DNA from 2 places in the Paenibacillus sp. FSL F4-0097 genome. Region 1 is predicted to be linked to the other one. Evidence: a T-box and tRNA genes for the amino acid it is inferred to sense, from the RefSeq annotation. Region 1 holds a T-box; the other holds one or more tRNA genes.

Region 1 (10,467 bases):
CTTTATTGCGCAGATGTCTATACCGATAGTATTAGTAATGAGCATAAAGTCGATAAGGAACCCAAACCTATAAATATGTCGTACATATAATAGTAAGGATCCATAGAAAGTTTATACTCCATTTGCCGACTTGCAGCGCTGTGCAAGTATTAATATGTAATGAATTGGTAATATATGGACTTATAAGCAACCCCACAGGTTAGGTGGGGAGCCATAGGATGGTGTTAATTCATGAGTAAAAATTATATAAATGCAGAATTGATGATGGAAGTCTATGAGGGTAAGGATTTAGGCTTGACGTATTCAACGGAGTACAGTGTCTTTAAAGTCTGGGCACCTACGGCTCTTGCTGTGTCCCTTGTCCTGTACGAAACAGGTGGTTATCGACTGAATGCTGAGTCACATAAGAGTGTTGTGGACAGTGGTCGGATTGTATATATGCAGCGTAGTAATGGCGGAGTCTGGCAGACCAAGTTATCAGGTGATCTAAAAGGGAAATATTATATGTACCGTGCTGTTTTTGCAGATGGTAATGTGACAGAAGCAGTAGATCCTTATGCAACAGCCGTATCAGCTAATGGTTTAAGATCGGCAATCGTTAATTTGCAGGATACGAATCCAGAACATTGGGATCAGGATGTAGCGCCTCCGTTACAGCATCCTGCCGACGCAGTGATTTATGAACTGCATGTTCGTGATTTCTCCTCACATGAGAGCTCTGGTATGTATTATAAGGGTAAATTCAAAGCATTTACCGAATTTGGATTAAAGGATCCGGCAGGAAATACAGTGGGGATTGATCATCTGGCTGAATTAGGGATTACCCATGTTCATCTGATGCCGGTATTTGATTTTCAGACCGTGGATGAGCTGAAGGTGGTTAATCGGGGTTCCTCCATAGCTAATGTGGACTACAATTGGGGGTATGATCCCCAGCATTATAATGTACCTGAAGGATCTTACAGCACCGATCCTGCCAATCCTGGCTTGCGGATCCGTGAATTTAAAGAAGTGGTGCAGGCCTTGCACAGCCGCGGGATCGCGGTAATTATGGATGTCGTTTACAACCACACTTATGCTGTGGAGAATGGACCTTTTGAGCCGCTTGTCCCAGATTATTTCTATCGCCGCGATTTTATGGGACGTTTGTCGAATGGCTCCGGGGTTGGCAATGAGCTGGCTACAGAACGTCCGATGGTCCGAAAATTTATTAAAGACTCCCTATCTTATTGGGCTGCGGAATATCATATCGATGGTTTCCGGTTTGATCTGATGGGTCTGATGGACAGTGTTACCATGCGGGAGATTACGGAAGAGCTCCGTCTAGAAGTGAATCCGAATCTGTTGCTTTACGGTGAACCTTGGACGGGTGGAGATTCTCCGCTGGCCACTAAAACGCTAAAAGGTGTACAACGGGGCAAGGGTTATGCTGTCTTCAACGATAACTTTCGTTCAGCGATCAAAGGGGATAGTGATGGCTTCGGAAGAGGGTTCGTGACAGGCGAATACGGCAAAGAAGGTGCTATTGCAGCCGGAATTAAAGGAGCAATTCATGAGTTTACGGACTCGCCTGTGGAATCTGTGAACTATGTAACTGCCCATGATAATTTGAATTTATGGGATAAGTTGCTTATCGTTCAAGGGGGGAGCCAGAAAGCTGATTTTCCGGTAATCGCCAACATGGATAACGAGGATCTTGAAGATGCAGTGGCCCTTGCCAATCCATACGTGAATGTAGATCCGGAGAACATTCTCGGTAATGAAACTGTACGTCGTTCCTTGCTTGCTAACGGAATTATTCTGACATCGCAAGGGATACCTTTCCTGCATGCTGGAGATGAGCTCCTGCGCAGTAAATTTGGGGATCATAACAGCTACCGCAGCGGTGACGCGATCAACTCGATCCGCTGGAATATGAAAAGCGTATTTAAGCCCGTATTTCAATATTATAAAGGCCTGATCGAGCTGCGGCGCACACATCCGGCATTTCGTCTGCATGGCCGCCAGGAAATTGAACGTTCGTTGGAATTTCTGCGATGTGATGGCGGAATAGTATCGTATTTTCTTAGAGGCCATGCAGGAGGCGATCTTTGGAACAATATAACCGTTATCTTCAATGCTAATAATGATCGAATGACGGTGGCTCTTCCTGAGATTTCTAACGGGTGGAGTATAGTAGTAGACCATACCCATGCAGGTACAGAAGCCCTCCGCAGGATCGAAGGCAATGAGGTAGAGGTGGAAGGGTTGTCGATGATGGTCCTTTATGATGAATGTGGTGAGCCAGCCCCACGCTCTAAAATCATCGAAATACACTATGAACGCCCAGATCGGAATTACCAAGGCTGGAATCTTTGGGTTTGGGATACAGGAATCCAGGATGGACAATGCGATTTCCGTTATATGGAGAACGGGCGTGCAGTAGCCCGCATCGAAGTGCTGCCAGATACCCAATCCATCGGATATATTTTGCGGCTTAATGATTGGGAAGAAAAAGATGGAGACGGAGACCGCTTCATTGATTGTTCTACGAATGGAGAGTTAACCAAGGTCTTAGTCCGGGATCGTGAACAGGAGATTGATGGAATTTCAGAGGATCATCTTCGGTTAAGCAGTTAGTGGCAATACAAAAAAAGCTGTTTCAGGGTTGATTGTATCCTGAGACAGCTTTTTATTTGGTTTTATGGTTTTACAATGGTCTGGTCAGCAAACTCTTCGTCCACAAGCTCATAGTAAAGATTGGCTTTATTGCCACCATGGTCTTTGGAGCGGTACATCGCCAAATCGGCGGCACGCAGCAGTTCATTGATACTGCTTCCATGTTCAGGAAATAAAGCTACTCCGATACTCGCGGAGGTGTGGAAGCTGGACCCGTTATCAACAGACCAAGACTTATTGAACAGTTTAAGTAACCGCTGCAGCGTTTCATCAAGCATCTCTGGAGAAGTGAATCGATGCAGTACAACTGCGAATTCATCTCCGCCGATCCGGAAGGCCTGACCTATTCCTTTGACTGTATGCTGAAGTTCACGGGAGAGCAGCTGAAGAAATTCGTCTCCAGCCAGATGGCCTAAGGTATCATTTAGCTGCTTGAATCTGTCACAATCCAGCAGGGCCAGTGCAATTTTTTGCTTCCGTTCTTCGGGTTGTGTGATAAGGTTCTCCATATACATTTTGAAATGAGCCCTGTTGGGAATCGCTGTTAAATGATCATAGAAGGCTAGCTTATGTAGTCGTTCTTCGTATTGTTTTCGCTGGGTAATTTCTCGAGATAACAGCATGAATTGTGCTGGGAATTTACGGCTGCCGAGAACAGGTGACACCTTAGTTTCAAGCCATACCCATTGGCCTTCTGCTCCGCGCATGCGCAGTTCTGAAATGCGCGGGGTTCCCTGAACCACGCTCTTTAATTTAGCCCAGGCAATCTCCGGTTCACGTATATAGTTGGATAACGGATCTCCTTTTTTAGGCACATAGCCTAGAATACTGGAGTGTGAGGGGGAAGCGTATAGAATCAACCCGTTAGGATCCGTCAAAATAATGAAATCAGACATGGTTTCACCGATTAGCTGATAAAGTGTTTGTTCTTCCAGCATTTCATTCTGGAGCCAGATGATTTTGCGTCCAAGGTAAATAATGACCAGGAGAAACACAAGTAAGAGGAGCGAATACAGGGAGAACAAAGCGCTTTTTTTATCCTTAAAACCGTCCGTTACTTGCAAGGCGTAGTTGCCAATCAAGTCCTCTGCTTGATCGAGATATGCTCTAGCTTCATTGAATTGCGAGTTTAGGGTGAGCGCAGAATATGAATCCGGATTCCAGCTACTCTTCGTCCGTTCCGTTATTAGCGTATGCCCTGAATTTTTCCACATGACAATAGTAGTTTCAAAGGAGCGCAGCTCGTTTTTTAATTCGGAAAGGATAATTCCACTTTGTTTCATATCACTGTAAGGTTTTTTTATAGCGTTGATATTTGCTCTTGCTAGACTTATTCGTTCCTGCGCTTGAAGATTATTATCTATAAACTCCGTAGTGAACTGTTCACCTTCCGCGGCTGTTAGGTTTGGGCCCATTGCGATTTGCAAGGCTACAGCAGCTTGATGCAGATCACGATCGGCGCTTAGTATGAGCTTAGAGTTCTGATATATATCATCATAAAGAGAATCTGACAATCTATTAATAGTGTGATTTAAATAGAGTAGCGAGGACACGCTGATCCCGACCAGAAGGACGGAGATTGCAGCGAAGACATAGAATAGTTTGCGTGTTACCTTGAATTCGAAGAACCCTGCCACAGTCATCTTCTCCCTGTATAAGATGATTAAGTAAATCTATTGCTGCTTAAGTAGAACCTGCAGAAGTCAATCTATGGTCAGGCGTAATTTAACTCAGTCACTGATGTTTGAAGGTGCTTATGGGAATAAAAGAGGTGTTGTATACATAGTGGGAAAACATAGGAAAGTGTACGTGTGAGTAAATGGTAGTTTCTAGTATATCAAGTATATAGGACGTGCTGCTTATAGAGCAATCTTTACTCATAATAATCCAAAAGACAAAATTTAAAGTTTAATGTATGGGCCTATTGAATTATCTATATTCAAACCGATGGATCCTATTACCCCACTCGATCATAAATGATACGGCTTACAGCTGCTGAAAAAAACTGCCCTTAGTCATAATGACTACAGGAAAGCTAATCATTCATTATTCGTTACGCAGTGCGTGAATGGGGTGAAGTCGTGCGGCTTTGTTCGCAGGCATCATTCCAAAAATCACGCCTGCCCGCCCCGATGCCAATCCAGCTTGTCAAAACGACAGATTTTGCATATAATAAAGAGACATATCTCTTGTAGTAAAGAGATACCTGACAATTAGCATGAATTGTGAAATGCAGTGATGGAGAAGAGTACACAGTGCCTGACTTACAGGGAGGAGACGCCGCGGATTGAGAGCGTTTCTAAGAAGCAGAGCTGTCGAAGTTCACTCCGGAGCAGTTCCCTGAATTCCTTAAGCTGTCTAATAGGGAAGGGTAGGGGATACCGGTCACAGACCGTTATTTCTGTATAAAGTGAGATAGGTATCTGTCCAGCCAAAAGAGGGAATGAAGCTCTTAAGGGGAACAGATCAGCTTGTCTAACAAGGGTGGTACCACGGTCTTTTCGTCCCTTACCGGGAGGAAAGGCCTTTTTTTGTTGAACTAGACAATGATTGAAGGGGGCTGTACACGGCCATGAAAGAGAAGTTGGAAGCATTGAAGGTTGAAGCGCTGGCTAAGCTGCAGGAGGTTATGGATCCGCAGGTACTAAATGATTTAAGAGTGAAGTATCTCGGTAAAAAAGGTGAGCTTACAGAGGTTCTGCGCGGTATGGGAGGACTTAGTGCTGAGGAGCGTCCGGTAATCGGGCAAGTGGCGAATCAGGTTCGCAGTGCTATTGAGGAGATTATCGGCGCGAAGCAGGAGGCTTTTCAAGAGCAGGAAACCCAGCAACGTCTGCAGGCTGAAAAAGTAGACGTAACCTTACCGGGTCGCCGTTTACAGCAGGGGGGCATTCACCCGCTTAGCAGAGTCGTACAGGAGATTGAGGATATTTTTATCGGCATGGGCTACCGTGTAGCTGAAGGTCCGGAAGTGGAGACCGATTATTATAACTTTGAAGCTCTAAATCTGCCTAAGAATCACCCGGCACGTGATATGCAGGATTCTTTCTATTTAACAGATGACCTGCTAATGCGCACTCAAACCTCGCCAGTACAGATTCGTACTATGCAGGCTATGAACGGTGAAGCTCCTGTTAAAATCATCTGTCCGGGTAAAGTATTCCGCCGTGATGATGATGATGCAACGCATTCCTTCCAGTTCCACCAAATCGAAGGTTTGGTCATTGGAAGTAACATTCGAATGAGTGATCTGAAGGGCACCCTGCAACAATTTGTGCAGGAGATGTTTGGACCGAATACAGGCATTCGTCTTCGTCCGAGCTTTTTCCCATTCACGGAGCCAAGTGTTGAAGTAGACGTAAGCTGCTTCAAATGTGGTGGCGATGGCTGCAGACTATGCAAGCAAAGTGGATGGTTAGAAATCCTTGGCGCAGGTATGGTACACCCGAATGTACTGAAAATGGGTGGCTATGATCCTGCTGAATACAGCGGCTTCGCCTTCGGAATGGGTGTAGAGCGGATTGCAATGCTTAAATACGGCATCGATGACATCCGTCATTACTATAGTAATGATATGAGTTTTGTGAAGCAGTTCAAGGGCGTTTAGTTATTGTGGTGCGCTAGCTGATAGTGGCTGGAGAATGGGTTTTGGAGCATTTGATTTCCTTGTAGGGACCGTCCTTAATAGTGTGTAGCTGAAATTGAGTGCACTTCATCCGTTCTCCCACAGGAAGCAGCACGAACGACAGTGAAATAAATACATCTGAAACATAAAGGAAGTGAGCGGATATGAAAGTATCAACCGGATGGTTGGCTGATTATACATCGATTGAAGGAGTAACCGCCGAACAGCTAGCGGAGAAGATTACCGCTGCCGGCATTGAGATTGACGGCGTAGAGCGCCGCAATAAAGGCATTTCCGGCATCGTAACCGGCTATGTGAAATCAAAGGAAAAACATCCTGATGCCGACAAGCTGAACGTATGTATCGTGGATGCGGGCCAAGATGAGGATCTACAAATCGTCTGTGGCGCAAAAAATGTAGCTGCAGGTCAAACTGTACCTGTAGCACTGGTCGGTGCTAAGCTGCCAGGACTGGATATCAAAAAAGCCAAGCTGCGCGGCGTCCTATCGCAAGGGATGATCTGCTCGGCCAAAGAATTGGGACTGAATGATAAATTGCTTCCAAAAGAGCAACAAGAAGGTATTCTTGTGCTGCCTGAAGGGACAGAGATTGGTCAGGATATTTCCAAGGTCCTCGGCTTAGATGACGAGATTCTGGAATTCGATCTGACTCCGAACCGTTCGGATTGCCTCAGTATGATTGGTGCTGCTTATGAAGTAAGTGCGATTCTTGGGCGTGAAGTTAAATTGCCTGATCCAAAAAGCGAAATTATTGAGATCAGTGGTCCTGCTGCGGATTCCATTTCCGTCAAGATTGAAGATGAAGAATACTGCAGCCATTATGCAGTTCGTTATATTGCAGGTGTTAAACCTGCACCATCACCGCTGTGGATTCAGAATCGTCTGATGGCTGCTGGGGTTCGTCCAATTAATAATATCGTGGACATTACCAATTACGTGATGCTGGAATATGGACAGCCGCTGCATGCTTTTGATGCAGATAAAGTGCAAGGTGGAGAACTCGGCGTTCGTCTTGCCCATGAAGGTGAAGTTTTGGTTACACTTGACGGTCAAGAGCGTAAGCTAGAGCCGCAAATGCTCGTTATCGCTGATGGAGTTAAAGCTGTAGGTCTGGCCGGAGTAATGGGTGGACGGGATACAGAGGTTACTGCTGAGACGGTAAACCTTGTTCTGGAATCTGCTAAGTTTGATGGTGGTACGATTCGTAAAACCTCGCGTCAATTGGGACTTCGCTCTGAGGCCTCCCTTCGTTTCGAGAAGGAAGTGGATCCAAGTGCAGTTATTCCTGCATTGAACCGTGCAGCAGTGCTGATTGCACGTTATGCTGGCGGATCGGTCCATGAAGGCATCGTGCAAGCAGGAACTGACGCTGTTCAAGAGAAGGTTCTCACCTTGTCCTTAGAGAAACTGAATCGTTATCTGGGAACGGATTTGTCCTTGCTGGAAGTGAAGACATTGTTTGGCCGTCTACACTTCAAATGCGGAGATACCGCACAAGGGCTGATTGAAGTTCAAGTCCCAACCAGACGTGGCGATATCAGCTATGATGTTGATCTTATTGAAGAAATTGCCCGCCTGTACGGATATGACAATATTCCAACGACTCTAATTGAAGGAATTACAACGCCAGGAGCACTAACTCACAAGCAAGCGCTCCGTCGTGAACTGCGCCGCTTATTGTCACATGGCGGTTACCAAGAGGTGATGGGTTACTCCTTCATCCAGCCGCAACAAAGCACAATGTTCCCTGCGTTATCAGAAGGAGCAGTAGCGGTGAAGCTGGCTATGCCGATGAGTGAAGAACGCAGCGTACTGCGTACCAGCCTTCTTCCGCAACTATTGGATATTGCCAGCTACAATACCAATCGTCGTCAAAGCGACTTGGCATTGTTTGAAATCGGCAACGTCTTCTTCACGGATGAAGAACAGCTGACTCGCCAACCACGCGAACTGCCAGTGCTGGGGCTGTTGCTTAGCGGAAGCTTAACAGTGAAGCAATGGAATGTTTCGGCACAGCCTGTGGACTTCTTTGATTTGAAGGGTGCGCTGGAAACGGTATTTGCTCATTTAGGGCTGACTGATAAAATCGTCTATGTGGGAGACAGTCCAGAAGGATTTCATCCTGGGCGTTCCGCATCGGTATATTTACTCGGGAACGAGGGCCGTGTGAAGATCGGAACGATGGGGCAGATTCATCCGGATCTGCAAAGACAGCTGGATCTGGTGGATACTTATGCGGCAGAAATTTTATTGCAGCCGTTATATGAAAGTGCGCAAAGCCGTTTGCAATATAATGAGCTTCCGCGTTTCCCGGGAATGGAACGGGATATTGCTGTGGTCGTGGATTCCGCTGTACCAGCGGGCGATCTGCTGGCTTCCATCCGTGATAACGGAGGTACTTTGCTCCAGTCCGTACAGGTATTTGACGTGTACACTGGCGGTAAGCTGGAGAGTGGAAAGAAGAGCATCGCGATCTCACTGCTGTATCGTCATAGTGAACATACATTGACTGATGAAGAAGTAGGAGAGGTGCATGAGAAGGTATTAGCATCTCTTCAACAAACTTTTGGTGCAGAATTAAGAAAGTAGCAGGAATTGTGTAAAGCCGCAGCGAATCCATTTAGAAACTGAGATTCGCTGCGGTTTTTTCTAGGTAGAGTGCAAAGCGGAGAATATCAGCCATAATCTATTGAATATTAGGGATTTTGCCAAATGCTTACCAAAAAAGCTACAATAGAAGAAGTGAAACTAGCTTAGAATCCGCACACATACAAAGGAGGGCACAACTGTGGCTATGGACCGGACACGTGTCGCCGTGGAGATATACGGAACTTCCTATAAACTCGTCGGAAGCAGTACTGAATATATGAAACAAGTGGCCCGTTATGTTGATGAACATATGCGCACGATTTCTAAATCACACACCAGACTGGACACACCGCGTATAGCGGTGCTTGCAGCTGTACATATGGCGGAGCAGGCTATTCAGGTTCAGGACTTCAAAAATGAACTAAACATGATGACAGGTGAACGCAGTGAACTGCGATTGGAAGTATCTCGCCTGCTGGAGGTACAGCGGGAGCGGCAAGAAGAAATTGAGCGACTTGAAGCTGCGGCCAAAGAAGAGGCTGGGCGACTGATTGCTGCTGCGGAGGAAGAGCGTAAGCGGCATTTGGAGATTCAGGAGAATGAACGCAAGGTACATGCGGAGCAGCTTCAGGAGGCAGTGCAAGCTGTGGAAGTTGCACGCAAGAAGCTGGAAGAAGAATTGCTTGAGCGCGAGATAGAGCTGCAAGAACTGCGGACAAGCTACGAAGAAGAGCGGGCAGCTAGTCGTGAACAACAGCGGCAGGAACTGGCGAAGGCGGAAGCCATCCGCTTGCAGCAGCTGGAGGAGCAGAAGGCTGCTCATCTGCAAGAGCTGGAGAACATCCGAGAGACGCTGACCAAGGAGAAGACAGACACGCTGTCTGCTCTGCAGCTTGAGTTGACCGAGACCAAGTCAACACTGGAGGAAGAGCTTGAGGTTACCAAGTCTACATTAGGTAAAGAACTCGAAGATACCAGATTGACGCTGGGTAAGGAGCTTGAGGATACCAAGTTGACCTTAGGTAAAGAGCTTGAGAGTACCAAAGCGAAGTTGGGCAAAGAGCTGGCGGAAGAACGTGAAGCACTGCAGCGGGAGCAAACCAAGAATAAGGAACTGCGGCAGTCACAAGGCACTCAAGAGCATAGACATAAGCAAAGCATTCAAGAGCTGGAGAAACAGCTGGCGGAGCTTCGTGGTGGGACCGGGCAACTTCAGTCCAGATTACGGGCGGCTGAAGCCAGTCTTAAGAGTGAGCGAGATGCAAGACAGACGCTGCTTGGACAATATGAAGCGATTGTTAAACGTGAAGAACAGCTCAGTGAAGAGCTGCGCACAGCTACTGAGCTGGGCACACTGTTGAATGAGGAGCTGGAAGAGTTACGCCAGCGTTATCAACAGTCACAGAATGAAGCGACAGAGCTAAGAGCGTCTCTACAGGAGACGAGTGAGAATCTGCACCGTGTTCAGGAAGAACTTGCGGGATCAGCAGCAGAGGCGGCTAACTGGCAGGAGCTTTCGGATAAACGTATGGAAGATATTGGTGAACTGGAAATGAATCTGCTGGAGTCTGAGGA
Region 2 (10,467 bases), 1.7 Mb from region 1:
AGGCGCAGTAACGGTTCTTGGGCTTCCTGGCGTGGTTATGTTGCTCGGATTAAGAATAATTTTATTTTAATGCTTGACGTGGCTTTGAAAAATATGATACATTAAGTCTCGCCCGTTTGGACAAGCTGTTGATTAACAACTTGCTGAAATGGTCAAGCAAAAAAAGAAATTAAAAAAATGCTTGACGAAAACAAAGGCACTGTGATATATTATAAAGGTCGCTGCTGACAAGCAACGACGACGAAAGATGAGACATTGATCTTTGAAAACTGAACAACGAGTGAGTAGGAAATCACGCAAGTGAAATCCAAAATTAGAGAATTAATTTTCTCGTCAGATGTTTCAAAATGAGCATATCGCTCTTTTCAATACTAATTGGAGAGTTTGATCCTGGCTCAGGACGAACGCTGGCGGCGTGCCTAATACATGCAAGTCGAGCGGAGTTATTTTGAAAGCTTGCTTTCAAAATAACTTAGCGGCGGACGGGTGAGTAACACGTAGGCAACCTGCCCTTCAGACTGGGATAACTACCGGAAACGGTAGCTAATACCGGATAATTTCTTTTTTCTCCTGAGAGAAGAATGAAAGACGGAGCAATCTGTCACTGAGGGATGGGCCTGCGGCGCATTAGCTAGTTGGTGGGGTAACGGCCCACCAAGGCGACGATGCGTAGCCGACCTGAGAGGGTGAACGGCCACACTGGGACTGAGACACGGCCCAGACTCCTACGGGAGGCAGCAGTAGGGAATCTTCCGCAATGGGCGAAAGCCTGACGGAGCAACGCCGCGTGAGTGATGAAGGTTTTCGGATCGTAAAGCTCTGTTGCCAGGGAAGAACGTCCGGTAGAGTAACTGCTACCGGAGTGACGGTACCTGAGAAGAAAGCCCCGGCTAACTACGTGCCAGCAGCCGCGGTAATACGTAGGGGGCAAGCGTTGTCCGGAATTATTGGGCGTAAAGCGCGCGCAGGCGGCTATTTAAGTCTGGTGTTTAAACCTTGGGCTCAACCTGAGGTCGCACTGGAAACTGGGTGGCTTGAGTACAGAAGAGGAAAGTGGAATTCCACGTGTAGCGGTGAAATGCGTAGATATGTGGAGGAACACCAGTGGCGAAGGCGACTTTCTGGGCTGTAACTGACGCTGAGGCGCGAAAGCGTGGGGAGCAAACAGGATTAGATACCCTGGTAGTCCACGCCGTAAACGATGAGTGCTAGGTGTTAGGGGTTTCGATACCCTTGGTGCCGAAGTTAACACAGTAAGCACTCCGCCTGGGGAGTACGGTCGCAAGACTGAAACTCAAAGGAATTGACGGGGACCCGCACAAGCAGTGGAGTATGTGGTTTAATTCGAAGCAACGCGAAGAACCTTACCAGGTCTTGACATCCCTCTGAATCTGCTAGAGATAGCAGCGGCCTTCGGGACAGAGGAGACAGGTGGTGCATGGTTGTCGTCAGCTCGTGTCGTGAGATGTTGGGTTAAGTCCCGCAACGAGCGCAACCCTTAACTTTAGTTGCCAGCAGGTAATGCTGGGCACTCTAGAGTGACTGCCGGTGACAAACCGGAGGAAGGTGGGGATGACGTCAAATCATCATGCCCCTTATGACCTGGGCTACACACGTACTACAATGGCCGGTACAACGGGAAGCGAAGCCGCGAGGTGGAGCCAATCCCATCAAAGCCGGTCTCAGTTCGGATTGCAGGCTGCAACTCGCCTGCATGAAGTCGGAATTGCTAGTAATCGCGGATCAGCATGCCGCGGTGAATACGTTCCCGGGTCTTGTACACACCGCCCGTCACACCACGAGAGTTTACAACACCCGAAGTCGGTGGGGTAACCCGCAAGGGAGCCAGCCGCCGAAGGTGGGGTAGATGATTGGGGTGAAGTCGTAACAAGGTAGCCGTATCGGAAGGTGCGGCTGGATCACCTCCTTTCTATGGAGAATCGTTCTCTGCAATGAGGACATTCAAATCGGAAGCTCAGCTTCCAAAACTCAGGTTTAGGCCTGTTACTCACTCGTTGCTCAGTTTTGAGAGTTTAAGCTCTCAAGTAAGACTTGATCCTTGAAAACTGGATACCGAAACGAATTTGCGTTTTAGAACATCTTTTAGCAACTTGTGCAAACAAGTAAATGTTATTAGTGAGATTTTTCTTCGGAAAAATCAAGGTTAAGCTAATAAGAGCACACGGAGGATGCCTAGGCGCCAGGAGCCGACGAAGGACGTGGCGAACAACGAAACTGCCTCGGGGAGCTGTAAGCAAGCTTTGATCCGGGGGTGTCCGAATGGGGAAACCCAGCTGTGGTAATTCGCAGTTACTCATTTCTGAATACATAGGAAATGTAGAGGCAGACCAGGGGAACTGAAACATCTAAGTACCCTGAGGAAGAGAAAACAATAGTGATTCCGTCAGTAGCGGCGAGCGAACGCGGAACAGCCTAAACCTAAGAGCTTGCTCTTAGGGGTTGTGGGACGTCTCACATGGAGTTACAAAGGAATATGGTAGGTGAAGAGGTCTGGAAAGGCCCGCGATAGAGGTAAAAGCCCTGTAACCTAAACTGTGTTCTCTCCGAGACGGATCCCGAGTAGTGCGGGGCACGTGAAACCCCGTATGAATCCAGCAGGACCATCTGCTAAGGCTAAATACTACCTGGCGACCGATAGTGAAACAGTACCGTGAGGGAAAGGTGAAAAGCACCCCGGAAGGGGAGTGAAATAGAACCTGAAACCGTGTGCTTACAAAAAGTCAGAGCCCGATCTATGGGTGATGGCGTGCCTTTTGTAGAATGAACCGGCGAGTTACGTTTAACATGCAAGGTTAAGCCGAGAAGGTGGAGCCGCAGCGAAAGCGAGTCTGAATAGGGCGAATGAGTATGTGGACGTAGACCCGAAACCGTGTGATCTACCCCTGTCCAGGGTGAAGGTGCGGTAACACGCACTGGAGGCCCGAACCCACGTACGTTGAAAAGTGCGGGGATGAGGTGGGGGTAGCGGAGAAATTCCAATCGAACTCGGAGATAGCTGGTTCTCCCCGAAATAGCTTTAGGGCTAGCCTCGGTATAAGAGTAGTGGAGGTAGAGCACTGATTGGGTGCGGGGTCCGCAAGGATTACCAAGCTCAGTCAAACTCCGAATGCCATATACTTATTGCCGGGAGTCAGACAGTGAGTGCTAAGATCCATTGTCAAAAGGGAAACAGCCCAGACCATCAGCTAAGGTCCCCAAGTGTGTGTTAAGTGGGAAAGGATGTGGAGTTGCACAGACAACCAGGATGTTGGCTTAGAAGCAGCCACCATTGAAAGAGTGCGTAATAGCTCACTGGTCGAGTGACTCTGCGCCGAAAATGTAACGGGGCTAAACACACCACCGAAGCTATGGCTAGATACGTATGTATCTGGGGTAGGGGAGCGTTGTGTAGGGGTTGAAGGTGTACTGAAAAGAGCGCTGGACACTACACAAGTGAGAATGCCGGTATGAGTAACGAAAAGATCAGTGAGAATCTGATCCGCCGAAAGCCCAAGGTTTCCTGAGGAAGGCTCGTCCGCTCAGGGTAAGTCGGGACCTAAGGCGAGGCCGAAAGGCGTAGTCGAAGGACAACAGTTTGAAATTACTGTACCACCGTAATCCGCTATGAGCGATGGGGTGACGCAGGAGGGTAGTGACGCGGACTGATGGATGTCCGTCTAAGCAGTGAGGCTGATGTGTAGGCAAATCCGCACATCGATAAGGCTGGGCTGTGATGGGGAGCGAAAATTATAGTAGCGAAGGTCATGATCTCACACTGCCAAGAAAAGCCTCTAGCCAGGAGAAGGTGCCCGTACCGCAAACCGACACAGGTAGGCGAGAAGAGAATTCTAAGGCGCGCGGAAGAACTCTCGTTAAGGAACTCGGCAAAATGACCCCGTAACTTCGGGAGAAGGGGTGCCCCGGTAGTGTGAATAGCACGAGGGGGCCGCAGTGAAAAGGCCCAAGCGACTGTTTAGCAAAAACACAGGTCTGTGCGAAGCCGCAAGGCGAAGTATACGGGCTGACGCCTGCCCGGTGCTGGAAGGTTAAGGGGAGTGGTTAGGGGTAACCCGAAGCTATGAACCGAAGCCCCAGTAAACGGCGGCCGTAACTATAACGGTCCTAAGGTAGCGAAATTCCTTGTCAGGTAAATTCTGACCCGCACGAATGGCGTAACGACTTGGGCGCTGTCTCAACGAGAGATCCGGTGAAATTTTAATACCTGTGAAGATGCAGGTTACCCGCGACAAGACGGAAAGACCCCATGGAGCTTTACTGCAGCTTGATATTGAATTTGGGTACGATCTGTACAGGATAGGTGGGAGCCGTAGAAATCGGAGCGCAAGCTTCGGTGGAGGCGCCGTTGGGATACCACCCTGATCGTATCTAGGTTCTAACCTAGTACCCTTATCGGGTACGGGGACCGTGTCAGGCGGGCAGTTTGACTGGGGCGGTCGCCTCCTAAAGAGTAACGGAGGCGTTCCAAGGTTCCCTCAGAATGGTTGGAAATCATTCGCAGAGTGCAAAGGCATAAGGGAGCTTGACTGCGAGACCTACAAGTCGAGCAGGGACGAAAGTCGGACTTAGTGATCCGGTGGTACCGCATGGAAGGGCCATCGCTCAACGGATAAAAGCTACCCTGGGGATAACAGGCTTATCTCCCCCAAGAGTCCACATCGACGGGGAGGTTTGGCACCTCGATGTCGGCTCATCGCATCCTGGGGCTGAAGTAGGTCCCAAGGGTTGGGCTGTTCGCCCATTAAAGCGGTACGCGAGCTGGGTTCAGAACGTCGTGAGACAGTTCGGTCCCTATCTGTCGTGGGCGCAGGAAATTTGAGAGGAGCTGTCCTTAGTACGAGAGGACCGGGATGGACGTACCGCTGGTGCACCAGTTGTTCCGCCAGGAGCATGGCTGGGTAGCTACGTACGGACGGGATAAGCGCTGAAAGCATCTAAGCGTGAAGCCCCCCTCAAGATGAGATTTCCCAATTAGTAAGACCCCTTGAAGACGACGAGGTAGATAGGTTGGAGGTGGAAGTGCAGCAATGCATGGAGCTGACCAATACTAATCGGTCGAGGGCTTATCCTATACTTAGAATGCAGATTTGTTTCGGATTCAGTTTTCAGGGAGTCAAATTCCTGTTTGGATTGCTGTGGTACTGATATCGTTTGGAGAGATACCCAAGTGGCTATAAGGGGACCCTCTGCTAAGGGGTTAGACTGCGTAAGCGGTGCGTGGGTTCGAATCCCACTCTCTCCGCCATTTTCAATCCATAGCAATACTAATTATTGTGGCGGTGTAGCTCAGCTGGCTAGAGCGTACGGTTCATACCCGTGAGGTCGGGGGTTCGATCCCCTTCGCCGCTACCATAATACCTGGAGGCTTAGCTCAGCTGGGAGAGCATCTGCCTTACAAGCAGAGGGTCGGGGGTTCGATCCCCTCAGCCTCCACCATTTTCATCTTTTTAGAATTGCTTTTACACCGTGCCGGTGTAGCTCAACTGGTAGAGCAACTGACTTGTAATCAGTAGGTTGGGGGTTCAAGTCCTCTCGCCGGCACCATTTTTATTTAATGCGGAACCGTGGTGTAGTTGGCCTAACATGCCTGCCTGTCACGCAGGAGACCGCGGGTTCGAATCCCGTCGGTTCCGCCATTTTTTCCACAAAATGAGTGGGAAGTGTAAGACTTTTCCGCTTAATTGTCATGTAATCTTATGGCTCGGTAGCTCAGTCGGTAGAGCAGAGGACTGAAAATCCTCGTGTCGGCGGTTCGATTCCGTCCCGAGCCACCTTTTTTGGGGGATTAGCGAAGTGGCCAAACGCATCAGACTGTAAATCTGCTCACGTACGTGTTCGGTGGTTCGAATCCATCATCCCCCACCATTTATGAGCCATTAGCTCAGTTGGTAGAGCACCTGACTTTTAATCAGGGTGTCGAAGGTTCGAGTCCTTCATGGCTCATCCCAAACAGAAAGTCATCACCTTAGGGTGGTGGCTTTTTTTGTGTTTTTATGTCGTATTATAGTAGCGCGCTGCTGTAGTGATTAACATAATATTAGAGAATATGCTAAAATAGGCGAAAAGAGCAAAAGTGGTGGAGTATGGTGACTATGGATAGCGAAACATTGCGGAAAAAGTTAGAGCAGCTCACCGGAAAGAAAACCGGAATCAAGCAGTTAGGGAGGCAACATTCAGCTTCTCTTTTTAGCCTGGGATTGGAAGCACAAGAACAGCCGGTAATCCATGAGGGTCATCTTTGGGCACCATTATATGAGACTGATGGACGTGTAACCGCTGTCTGGGTGGAATTGGATGGACTTAACTCTTTGGAAATACAATTAGTGAATTATGCGGTTCGAAACTTTGCAATTGCACTAAAAGCTACTGGGGTTAGAGAAGAAGGGGAAGCGGAGGCTCGGCAGCTGGGTACCTGGTTGAACACCGAACTGGAGCAAGAGAAAAATGACTCTGAGATACCCGATGAGATGGCTCTAAAGGGACGTTTATTCGGAGATATGGTTCCATTCCTACTTAGCAGTGAGAATGCACATAGCCCGCAGATCACTTATCGTTCCTTAATGAAGCTGTTGCGCAGCTATTTTGAGAATGAAATTCTGCTTATACCTCTTCAAGAAAAAGAATGGTTAATATTGGCCCGGAAGGAATTACTCACGGGCGGAGATGATAAGGATGAGGAAGAAGAGAGCGTAGATGAAATTCTGGCTCAGACAAGCATGGGCTTACACGAACTGATAGCCAGCGAATGGGTAGGTGTATTCCATTTGGCTGTAGCTCCGGCTATCGTTCCTGTTAAGGGATTGACGGGATCCGTGGCCTTGCTGAGAGAGACTATTGTACTCGGACGAATTTTCCAAGTGGGTGAATATATTCATTTACCTTGGGAGCTGCATTTGGAACGTTTGGTTAACAGCATTCCTGATGCACGGCGTAAACAGTTACTTGGACAGATTGGCGACTATTCTTCCGTATTATCAGATAAAGAAATGCTGATGACTCTGGAGACGTTTTTTGAGATGGATTGTAATGTAAGTGAAACAGCCAAGAAGCTATATATTCATCGCAACACGCTTTTATACCGTCTGGACAAGATAAAGCAGGAGACGGGTGCCGATGTGCGTAGCTTTGGGGACGCTGCTATTGTGAAGCTTACTATGCTTTTGTATAAAGTGACGAAAAGGAAATAGGTTTTTTGTGAACGTTACAAATAGCCACCGTGTCCCGTCTAGGGTAATATAAATGTACAAGGAAAAAAGAATTTTTCAATTAATCAATAATTAACTCGAGGGGGAAATACAATGGCAGGCGTACGTTTAGAGCATATTTTCAAAAAATACCCGGGTTCAGATAAAGCAACAGTAATGGATATCAATCTTGATATTAAAGATAAGGAATTTCTAGTATTGGTTGGACCATCCGGTTGCGGTAAATCCACAACTTTGCGTATGATTGCTGGTCTGGAAGAAATCTCCGAAGGTAAAATGTACATTGGCGATCGTGTAGTCAACGACGTTGCACCTAAAGACCGCGATATCGCGATGGTATTCCAATCCTACGCCCTGTATCCGCATATGAGCGTATACCAAAACATGGCTTTCGGTTTGAAACTTCGTAAAGTGAAGAAAGATGAAATCGACAAGAAAGTACGTGAAGCTGCTAGAATTCTCGATATCGAGCATTTGCTAGATCGTAAACCAAAAGCACTTTCCGGTGGTCAACGCCAACGTGTAGCTTTGGGACGCGCTATCGTACGTGATCCACAAGTCTTCTTGATGGATGAGCCTCTTTCCAACTTGGATGCTAAACTTCGTGGTCAAATGCGCGCTGAAATCACTAAACTGGTTAAACGCCTTGAAACCACTTGTATCTACGTAACGCATGACCAAACAGAAGCTATGACAATGGGTGACCGTATCGTAGTTATGTATGATGGTATCATTCAACAAGCTGCTTCCCCTGAAGAGTTGTACAATGAACCAACTAACCTGTTCGTAGCTGGATTTATCGGATCCCCTACAATGAACTTTATCAATGGTACTTTGTCCGAAGCAAACGGTTCTGTCCGTTTCCGTGCTGAGAACCTTGATGTTGAAGTACCAGGCGGAAAAGCTCAAATCATCCGCAGCAAAGGCTACATTGGCAAAGAAGTAATTATGGGCGTTCGTCCAGAAGATATCCATGAAGAGCCAGTATTCTTGGAAGCTTCCCCGAACACAATCTTTACTTCATTGGTTGATGTAACTGAAAACCTTGGTCACGAAATGCTCCTTTACTTGAGCGGCCTTGGTAAATCTACTGTAATCGCTCGTGTAGATGGACGTTCCACTACTCGCGAAGGCAGCAAGCCAAAATTGGCTATCGATATGAACAAAGTTCACTTCTTCGATAAAGAATCCGAAGTTAACATTCTGTTGGGATAAGATCGCAGGATCTTTTCTCTCTTGATAAAGCCACCCGAAAGGGTGGCTTTATTGTTTAATTAGGGTCGTAATGGATAGGCGTTAAGATTGCATTCACAAGCGTTATCAATTAAGATAGCAGGAGAATTACCTCCGGAATTGTAATGAGATCGCTGTCAACCGGACGCAGTAAGCGGACATATACCGCAGGTGACGAAAGGACGAATTTACATGGCTAAGAAAGTAAAAGTATCTGAATTGGTACAACATTTTCAATTAGAGGTTATTTCCGGCCAGGAAGGTCTAAAGCGACCTATTACGGTCGATGACCTGAATCGCCCTGGACTAGAGATTGCTGGTTATTTCGAATATTATCCGGAAGAACGTGTTCAACTATTAGGTAAGACAGAACTCGCATTCTTCTCCATGCTGCCTGAAGCTGAACGTAAAAGTAGGCTTCGTGGAATCTGTAATGACAATACACCTTGTATCGTAATTACCCGTAGTTTGGATGTGCCACAGGAGTTAATTGATATAAGTAATGAAAAGGGACTTCCTGTGCTTCGTAGCTCGATGGCTACGACTATTTTCTCCAGCCGTTTGACGAGCTTCTTAGAAGGGAGATTAGCCCCTACAGCAACGATTCATGGTGTACTCTGTGATGTATATGGTGTAGGTATGCTGATTACTGGTAGTAGTGGTATTGGTAAGAGTGAGACAGCCCTTGAACTTGTAAAACGTGGACATAGACTGATCGCTGATGATGCCGTGGAAATCCGCCAGACTTCAGATAACCAGCTGCATGGTACAGCCCCTGAGTTGATCCGTCACTTGTTGGAAATTCGCGGAGTAGGTATCATTAACGTAATGACACTTTTTGGTGCGGGTGCTATCCGTAATCATAAACGGATTACACTTGTCGTTAGATTAGAGGCTTGGCAGCAAGACAAGCAGTATGACCGGCTTGGACTTGATGAGGAAACGACGCGGATTATTGATACCGATGTTCCACTTGTAACCATTCCTGTACGTCCAGGACGTAACCTTGCCGTTATTATTGAGGTTGCTGCGATGAACTATCGCCTGAAGCAAATGGGCTTTAATGCAGCCCTGCAGTTTACGAATAAGTTAACTGCGACCATATCTGAGGATATGGACGATCTCGATTAGGAGTGTGAGACAATGTTCCCATTAGCAATAGATCCTATTGTATTCTCAATTGGATCACTGCCTGTACACTGGTACGGGTTAATACTAGGGGTCGGTGCACTCGCGGGATTATTTCTTGCGATCCGCGAGGGCAAACGGTTCGGAATCCCGCAAGAATTCTTTATGGATATGCTGCTACTGGGTGTACCCTCGGCAATTATAGGGGCACGGATTTATTTTGTAGCTTTTAAATGGGACGATTATAAGCAAAATCTGATAGACGTCTTTAAGATCTGGAATGGCGGCATCGCCATTTACGGCGCATTAATAGGAGCGATTATTTGCGGAATTATTTATTTCCGTTATAAGGGTTACCCTTTCTGGCGTATTGTTGATATTTGCGCACCTGGACTACTGGCGGGTCAAATGATTGGCCGCTGGGGAAACTTTGTCAACCAAGAGGCATACGGCAGCGTAGTTGAGGAATCTTTTTTACGGGATAAACTGCATTTACCTGACTTCATCGTTAATCAAATGTACATAGGGGATGCTTTTCATCATCCGACTTTCCTGTATGAATCTCTTTGGAGCTTACTAGGGATTGCGTTATTGATGGTTCTCCGTCGTCAGAAGTTTGTACGTGCTGGAGAAATCTTCATGTCTTACTTTATATGGTATTCCATCGGTCGGTTCTTCATCGAGGCTGTGCGTACTGACAGTTTAGCTTTTAACGGAAGTGCAGGACTGGCTTCGTTTATAAATGGCTTATGGAGTCCGATGGAATGGTTAGGTTTTGAACAAGGATATCTGGATCCTGCCTATGGTAATATTCGTATTTCTCAGCTGCTTTCTCTACTGATTATTGTGGCAGCTATATTGCTGATCGTTATTCGCAGAGTAA

Evidence for each region. The T-box of region 1 lies ahead of pheS (phenylalanine--tRNA ligase subunit alpha). A T-box ahead of a tRNA ligase gene usually reads a tRNA of that ligase, here a tRNA-Phe.
Region 2: it has a tRNA-Phe gene. The T-box ahead of pheS (phenylalanine--tRNA ligase subunit alpha) is inferred to sense a tRNA for this amino acid. The anticodon was not compared.

The regions. Positions count from the first base shown of each region.
Region 1 covers NZ_CP151965.1:1,847,919-1,858,385, forward strand. The annotation lists gene pulA (type I pullulanase) at 232-2,619, shown strand; gene MHH86_RS08035 (sensor domain-containing diguanylate cyclase) at 2,682-4,295, opposite strand; T-box leader at 4,885-5,170, shown strand; gene pheS (phenylalanine--tRNA ligase subunit alpha) at 5,231-6,265, shown strand; gene pheT (phenylalanine--tRNA ligase subunit beta) at 6,448-8,892, shown strand; gene MHH86_RS08050 (hypothetical protein) at 9,092-10,467, shown strand, end outside.
Region 2 covers NZ_CP151965.1:139,927-150,393, forward strand. The annotation lists gene MHH86_RS00660 (pro-sigmaK processing inhibitor BofA family protein) at 1-70, shown strand, start outside; rRNA gene MHH86_RS00665 (16S ribosomal RNA) at 373-1,930, shown strand; rRNA gene MHH86_RS00670 (23S ribosomal RNA) at 2,163-5,089, shown strand; tRNA gene MHH86_RS00675 (tRNA-Ser) at 5,172-5,263, shown strand; tRNA gene MHH86_RS00680 (tRNA-Met) at 5,294-5,370, shown strand; tRNA gene MHH86_RS00685 (tRNA-Val) at 5,379-5,454, shown strand; tRNA gene MHH86_RS00690 (tRNA-Thr) at 5,487-5,562, shown strand; tRNA gene MHH86_RS00695 (tRNA-Asp) at 5,577-5,654, shown strand; tRNA gene MHH86_RS00700 (tRNA-Phe) at 5,717-5,789, shown strand; tRNA gene MHH86_RS00705 (tRNA-Tyr) at 5,798-5,883, shown strand; tRNA gene MHH86_RS00710 (tRNA-Lys) at 5,889-5,961, shown strand; gene MHH86_RS00715 (helix-turn-helix domain-containing protein) at 6,111-7,205, shown strand; gene ugpC (sn-glycerol-3-phosphate ABC transporter ATP-binding protein UgpC) at 7,317-8,438, shown strand; gene hprK (HPr(Ser) kinase/phosphatase) at 8,649-9,587, shown strand; gene lgt (prolipoprotein diacylglyceryl transferase) at 9,600-10,467, shown strand, end outside.